3 regions of the Pseudomonas petroselini genome follow, and region 1 is predicted to be linked to each of the others. Evidence: riboswitches for the same ligand, from Rfam matches in the RefSeq annotation. Region 1 holds a riboswitch; each other region holds the start of a gene.

What was found. Region 1 has a riboswitch for cobalamin ahead of cobW (cobalamin biosynthesis protein CobW). Riboswitches for the same ligand answer to the same signal wherever they lie in the genome.
Region 2: it holds a riboswitch for cobalamin, as region 1 does, so the genes downstream of both, cobO (cob(I)yrinic acid a,c-diamide adenosyltransferase) here and cobW (cobalamin biosynthesis protein CobW) in region 1, are expected to answer to the same signal.
Region 3: it holds a riboswitch for cobalamin, as region 1 does, so the genes downstream of both, ACI512_RS25375 (ABC transporter substrate-binding protein) here and cobW (cobalamin biosynthesis protein CobW) in region 1, are expected to answer to the same signal.

What each region holds. Positions count from the first base shown of each region.
Region 1 covers NZ_CP173614.1:3,518,344-3,520,603, forward strand. The annotation lists cobalamin riboswitch at 744-943, shown strand; gene cobW (cobalamin biosynthesis protein CobW) at 1,036-2,097, shown strand; gene cobN (cobaltochelatase subunit CobN) at 2,101-2,260, shown strand, end outside.
Region 2 covers NZ_CP173614.1:5,818,036-5,820,295, forward strand. The annotation lists gene ACI512_RS26780 (cobyrinate a,c-diamide synthase) at 1-824, opposite strand, end outside; gene cobO (cob(I)yrinic acid a,c-diamide adenosyltransferase) at 821-1,432, opposite strand; cobalamin riboswitch at 1,510-1,763, opposite strand; gene ACI512_RS26790 (sorbosone dehydrogenase family protein) at 1,863-2,260, shown strand, end outside.
Region 3 covers NZ_CP173614.1:5,520,451-5,522,710, forward strand. The annotation lists gene ACI512_RS25365 (IS4 family transposase) at 1-261, shown strand, start outside; gene ACI512_RS25370 (hypothetical protein) at 429-872, opposite strand; cobalamin riboswitch at 976-1,171, shown strand; gene ACI512_RS25375 (ABC transporter substrate-binding protein) at 1,287-2,260, shown strand, end outside.

The DNA of each region.
Region 1 (2,260 bases):
CACCTCGCTTAGGCTCGGTGTGCCCTCACTCCGGCTTGAATCCGTGGGCCGCCGCCACGCGCCATCCATGGCGCGGGGCGGCTAACCCGGCGTCCTGCCGGGTTACCCACGGATTCAAGCCTGCGTTCGGCCAGCGTGTTTGACGGGGCGCCTGAGATCAAGATCAAGATCAAAAGCAAGAGCACGGCGGCCTAGTAGCCGACCTGAGTGGTTGGATCAAAAGCAGGTACGTGTAAGAGCTGGCTTGCTCTCGATGGCGGTGTGTCAGCTGATGCAGTTGTGGCTGTCACCCTGCAATCGGGGGCAAGCCCCCTCCCACATTTAGACCGCGATCAACAGACGCAACTCCGGTCGGCTTTAAGGCCGCCGCGTTTGCCTTTGCTCTACACCACTCAAGCCGGCTGTCAGGCCGCTGTGCTTTTGCTTTTGCTTTTGATCTTAGGCGCCCCGTTAAACACGCTGGCCGGAATTCGACAGGGATTTGGGGGGTAAACCGGCAGGGATGCCGGTTTAGCCGCCCCGCGCCATGGATGGCGCGTGGCGGCGGCCCCCCAAATACCTGTCGGATTACGGGCACACCGAGCCTAAGCGAGGTGCCGAGTGTTGGGGCAAGAGCCTTTTGGTTACTTTTGGGCTCCTTTCAAAAGTGACCCGCCGTAAGGGCGGAACCCATATCTGCCGTTACCGCAGCAACGGATATGTACCCAACCCAACCCCATCATTGACCATCCCCCAAGCACTGCGTAGCCTTGCACCCTCGAGGTTCTTCGGCCCAGGCCGAAGCTAAGAAGGGAACGCGGTCCAAGCCGCGGCTGCCCCCGCAACTGTAAAGGGTTCATCTGACTGCCACGCCACTGCCACCAGGCGGGAAGGCGCAGCCAGCGCCGGTCGCAAGACCCGCAAGCCCCAAGCCAGGAGACCTGCCTCGTAACCGATTTTCCACTTCAACCGGGCGGGGTGATCCGGTGACGAAATCCGCTGCTGCGCGCCGTCGCAGGGCCTATCGTCCCGTATGCCCGCCCCCAAGGGCATCCGATGAAAACACTGGCCAAACTTCCCGTCACCATCGTTACCGGCTTTCTCGGCTCGGGCAAAACCACCTTGCTGCGCCATATGCTCGACAACGCCCAGGGCCGTCGCATCGCGGTGATCGTCAATGAATTCGGCGAGTTGGGCATCGACGGTGACATCCTCAAGCAGTGCTCCATCGGTTGCACCGAAGAAGAAGCCAACGGCCGCGTCTACGAGCTGGCCAACGGCTGCCTGTGCTGCACCGTGCAGGAAGAATTCTTCCCGGTGATGCGCGAATTGGTCGCCCGTCGCGGCGACCTTGACCATATCCTCATCGAAACCTCCGGCCTGGCCCTGCCAAAACCCTTGGTGCAAGCCTTCCAGTGGCCGGAAATCCGCAGTGCCTGCACCGTTGACGCGGTGATCACCGTGGTCGACAGCCCAGCCGTGGCCGCAGGCACGTTCGCCGCGTTCCCGGACCAGGTCGATGCCCAGCGCAAACTCGACCCGAACCTCGACCACGAATCGCCACTGCACGAGCTGTTTGCCGACCAGTTGGCCAGTGCCGACCTGGTCATCCTCAATAAAGCCGACCTGATCAGCGCCGAAGACCTGGCCCGCGTGCGCCTGGAAGTCGCCGAAGAACTGCCGCCGGCGGTGAAGATCATCGAAGCCAGCAGCGGTCGCCTGCCGTTGGACGTGCTGATCGGCCTGGGCGCCGGTGCCGAAGAGCATATCGACGGTCGCCACAGCCATCACGATCATCACCACGACGGTGAAGACGATCACGATCACGATGCGTTTGACTCCATCTCCATCGACCTGCCGCAAGCCGACGAAGCGCTGCTGCTCGACGCCCTGACGCAATTGGTGGTGCAGCACGGCATCCTGCGTGTCAAAGGTTTCGCCGCGATCCCGAACAAGCCAATGCGTCTGCTGATCCAGGGCGTGGGCACGCGTTTCGACAAGCATTTCGACCGCGCGTGGGGCGCCGACGAAGCGCGCATCACGCGCCTGGTGCTGATCGGCCAGGACCTGGATGCGACAGGTCTCGAAGCGCAACTGCGCGCAGCCCTCAGCGTTTAACCCATGCACCTGCTCAGGACTCAGCCCGGTGGTTTTGTCTCGGACGACAATATTGCCGACCTTGGCCAAACCCCCGCTGAACTGGTGATCCTGTGCAGCGGTGATTCCAGCCTGGCGCTGTTGGCCGAAGCGGCCCAGCAGTTGCCCGACGACTACCCCAGCT
Region 2 (2,260 bases), 2.3 Mb from region 1:
TCGTGGATCGGCGAGAAGAAGCTCAACTCGGCCCCCATCGCACGTAGCAGGTCGAGGCTGGCGCCGTAGGTAAAGGCAAAGGCTTCGTCGCGGGCCACAGCGATGCGCACGCCATTGAGCAACGGCTCAGCGTGGATCATTTGCGGCGCGGCAAAGGTCACGGGGGGCGGCAAGGCCACTTCGCAACTGCTGCCCAGCGCTTGCGCAGCGGCGTCCAGGCGCACATCGAGGTCATTCAGTTCACTGGCCTGCACCAGGCCGAGGTGGCGGCTGGGTAATTCGATACCGGTCTCGCGGGACAATGCGCCGTACCAGCGCAAGCCTTCGGTGAGGCTGCCTTCAAGCAATTGCGCATGCCGCAGGGTGCCGACGCGGTTGGCCAGCACGCCCGCGAACGGCAAGTCCGGCTGATAACGCGCCAAGCCCAACGCCAGGGCGCCGAACGTCTGCGCCATCGCGGTGCCGTCGATCACACCCAGCACCGGCACGCCGAAGTGCCGCGCCAGGTCGGCGCTCGAGGGTGTACCGTCGAACAGGCCCATCACGCCTTCGATGAGGATCAGGTCCGCCTCCCCTGCCGCTTCCCACAGCAAACGGCGACTTTCCTGCTCGCCGACCATCCACATGTCCAATTGATACACCGGCGCACCGCTGGCACGCTCATGGATCATCGGGTCGAGGAAGTCCGGGCCGCATTTGAACACGCGCACCTTGCGCCCCAGGTTGCGGTGCAAACGGGCCAGTGCGGCGGTAACGGTGGTTTTGCCCTGGCCGGACGCCGGTGCGGCGATCAATACGGCCGGGCAATGACGGGGCTGATTCAAAGTTCGACGCCCTTCTGTGCCTTGATACCGGCCTGGAACGCGTGCTTGAGCATGCCCATTTCGGTGACGGTGTCGCCCATTTCGATCAACTCAGGCTTGGCGCCACGGCCGGTGACCACCACGTGTTGCATCGGCGGGCGGGCTTGCAGGTCGCTGAGGACCTGGTCCAGGTCTAGGTAGCCGTGCTTGAGGGCGATGTTCAATTCGTCCAGCACCACCAGGCCGATGGTCGGGTCTTGCAGCAATTCACGGGAAACCGCCCAGGCGGCTTCGGCGGCGGCGATGTCGCGCTGGCGGTCCTGGGTTTCCCAGGTGAAGCCTTCGCCCATCACATGGAAGCGCACTTGCTCGGGGAAGCGGCGGAAGAACAATTCTTCGCCGGTGCTGTTGCGCCCCTTGATGAACTGCACCACACCGCACTGCATGCCGTGACCCATGGCCCGTGCCAGCATGCCGAACGCGGAGCTGCTCTTGCCTTTGCCGTTGCCGGTCAATACCAGCAGCAAACCGCATTCGTTGGGGGAATTGGCGATGCGTTCGTCGATCACGGCTTTTTTGCGCAGCATGCGCGCCAGATGGCGTTCGTCGCGTTCGGGGGAATCGGTCATGGCAGCTCTCCGTTGGGGCTGGACAAAAACGGCGGGCAGGAAAAAGAAACACAGACAGCCAAGCATCGCCCACCGTGATGCTGTTGGATGTTTCAGGCCGGTCTCCGGGCTCATGAGTGGCGCTTGCTTTAATCAAGCAGGCAGGCCGAAGGTGCGCCTTCCCATATCGCTGGCGATACAGTGGCAAAAGGCACCGTCTTGACTCATTTACCGTTGCGGGGGCAGCGCCGGAATTGCGGCAGCACTGTGTACAAGTGCGCTCACTCACCGGCTTCCCTGTTTCACTCCGTCGACCCATGGGTCACGGAGCACCTGGAACAAGCCGCGAAGGTTAGTGGGTTGGGGGTGGAGCGTCAATTAAAGCTGGCCTTGGACTTGAACCAACGCCTCGGCTACCTCCTCTACCCTTACAGGTATTAAGGAGAACACCATGCATAAAACCAGACTTGCCCTACTCATCATGGTCGCCGGCACCCTCGCCGCCTGCGGTGAAAGCTCCACCCTCCAGGTCTCCGACGGCACCGGGCCTTCGCCCAAATTGCCGGAACCGAACAAAACCCTGATCCCCACGGTGAATATCGCGCCCGCCATCGGCTGGCCCGAAGGCGTGAAGCCAACCGCCGCTGCCGGCACTCAGGTGGCGGCGTTTGCCGAAGGCCTCGATCACCCGCGCTGGCTGTATGTACTGCCCAACGGCGACGTGCTGGTGGCGGAAACCAACGCGCCACCCAAGCCGGATGATTCCAAAGGCATTCGTGGCTGGGTCATGGAAAAGGTCATGGGCCGCGCCGGTGCCGGGGTACCGAGCCCGAATCGCATCACACTGCT
Region 3 (2,260 bases), 2.0 Mb from region 1:
TATCACTTGGCGATTCAGGTTAGAAGTGGTTATGAGGGAATGCAGATTGCGCTGCCCTCGGAACATCTTCCCGTCATTGCTCTGGAAAAACTGGCCCGGCGCTTACTGGAGCTGGCTAGAAACATCCAACCAAAACAAGTGGCGAAAAGCCCCCGCGGCCCCAAGGTGCCTAAGCCCAAAACATGGGTCCAAGGCACTGCGGTACATGCACATGTTTCAACCGACCGGGTAATCAAGGCTGCCAAAACGAAAAGACCTTGAAAGGGATGGCCGTAAGGGCGGAACCCACAGCGGCCGTTACCGCAGCAACGGATATGTACCCGGTCTGATCCAACATCCAGGCCATCTGTCAGGCCGCCAGCGGGAGCAAGCTCCCTCGCCACAGGTCCAGCACCGTACCCAGAGTTATCAGGCCAACGGGCGAACCCTCATTGCGCATTGATGTAATGAAACTGCGCCTGCGTTTTCTCAACCGCCGCACGCACCGTGTCCTTCTGCGCCTCAGTGCCCGAGTAGTAAATCTGCATCCCCTTCAAATCCTGCCCTTCGACTGCTTTGCCGATCACCGCAACATCAACCGGCGTGCCGGCACCGATAATCAAAAAGAACACATCGCCCAAGCGTTTGGCATCAAGCAGCTCTCCCCTGAGGCGAGCAGCGTTTTGCTCACCCGCCATGGAAATCGCCAGGGTATCGCCGAACATCCCGCTTTTGGGGATGCTCATCGTGTGCAAACGGAGTTTGTCCGACCCGGCCGGCATCGACGCGACATACGCAGTGGCGGCTTCGTCAAGAATCTGCTTTTCAGATTTACCCTGGGTGGCACAACCGGCGAGCGTGGCGACGAGGGCGAACGCGAGAAATAATTTCACGGTGTATTCCTTGTGATAAAGCGATCCATTGGCTGCGCATCATAGGAGCCCCACCGCCAAAGAGCCACCGTTGGCGTCACGGCCTCCCGTTCAACCTCGCGATCGACTACCATACCGCGCCGGTTCCCAAACGGGACTAATAGGGAATCCGAAGCGCGGTACCCCCGCGTCAATCGGAACTGCCCCCGCAACTGTAGGTGCTGAGCCTGCTCCTCGATGCCACTGGACCTTGTCCGGGAAGGCCGGAGCGTGGCGACGACGCATCAGTCAGGAGACCTGCCGGCTCAAGCTCAATCACTAACCGGCGGGGTGTCCGGGAAGGACATTCTTGCCTGTCTCTACCACAGCGCTCGAGGGTGTATTTCCGAACCGTACCTCCCCAGTTGCACGTACGGTTCACTCGGAGATCGTCCCATGCTGCCACGCGTTACCGCCCTGCTCACCGGCATTGGCTTCTGTGCCCAGGCCCACGCCGCGCCCACCCACTACCCGCTCACCGTGGAAAACTGCGGCAGTAGCCTCACCTTCCAGCAGGCGCCGGCGCGCAGCGTGACCATCGGCCAAGCCGCTACCGAGATGCTCTACGCCTTGGGCGTGGGCGATAAAGTGGTCGGCACTTCGCTGTGGTTCAACCGCGTGTTACCGCAGTACAAGGCACAGAACGACCGCATCGAGCGCCTGGCCAACAACGAGCCGAGCTTCGAAGCCGTGATCGCCAAACGCCCGCAACTGGTGGCCGCCGAGCTGGAATGGGTGGTCGGGCCGCAGGGTGTGGTCGGCACCCGCGAGCAATTCCATGAACTGAAGATCCCCACCTACCTGCTGCCCTCCGACTGCGAAGGCAAGGACAACCTGGTGGGCGCCGACGGCACGCGGCTGGAGCCGTTCCGTATCGAGAGCATTTATAAAAGCATCAGCCAATTGGCGCAGATCTTCGACGTACAGGATCGCGGCCAGCAGTTGAACGACGAACTCAAGGCGCGCCTGGCCAAATCCGTCGCCACCGTGCAGAGCAAAGGCCTCAAGCAGGCCAGCGCGTTGGTGTGGTTCTCCAGCTCGGAGATGGCCAGCGACCCATACGTGGCCGGCCACAAAGGCATTCCCGAGTTCATGCTGCAAACCCTCGGCCTGTCCAACGTGGTGCAGTCCGATGAAGAGTGGCCCGCCGTCGGCTGGGAAACGATTGCCAAGGCCAACCCGACCTTCCTGGTGATCGCCCGCATGGACCGTCGCCGCTACCCCGCCGACGACCATGAAAAGAAACTCGCTTTCCTGCGCAGCGACCCGGTGACCCGCAACATGGACGCGGTGAAAAACAACCGCATTATCATCCTCGACGCCCTGGCGTTGCAGGCCAGCATCCGCATGTTCGACGGCCTGGAACAACT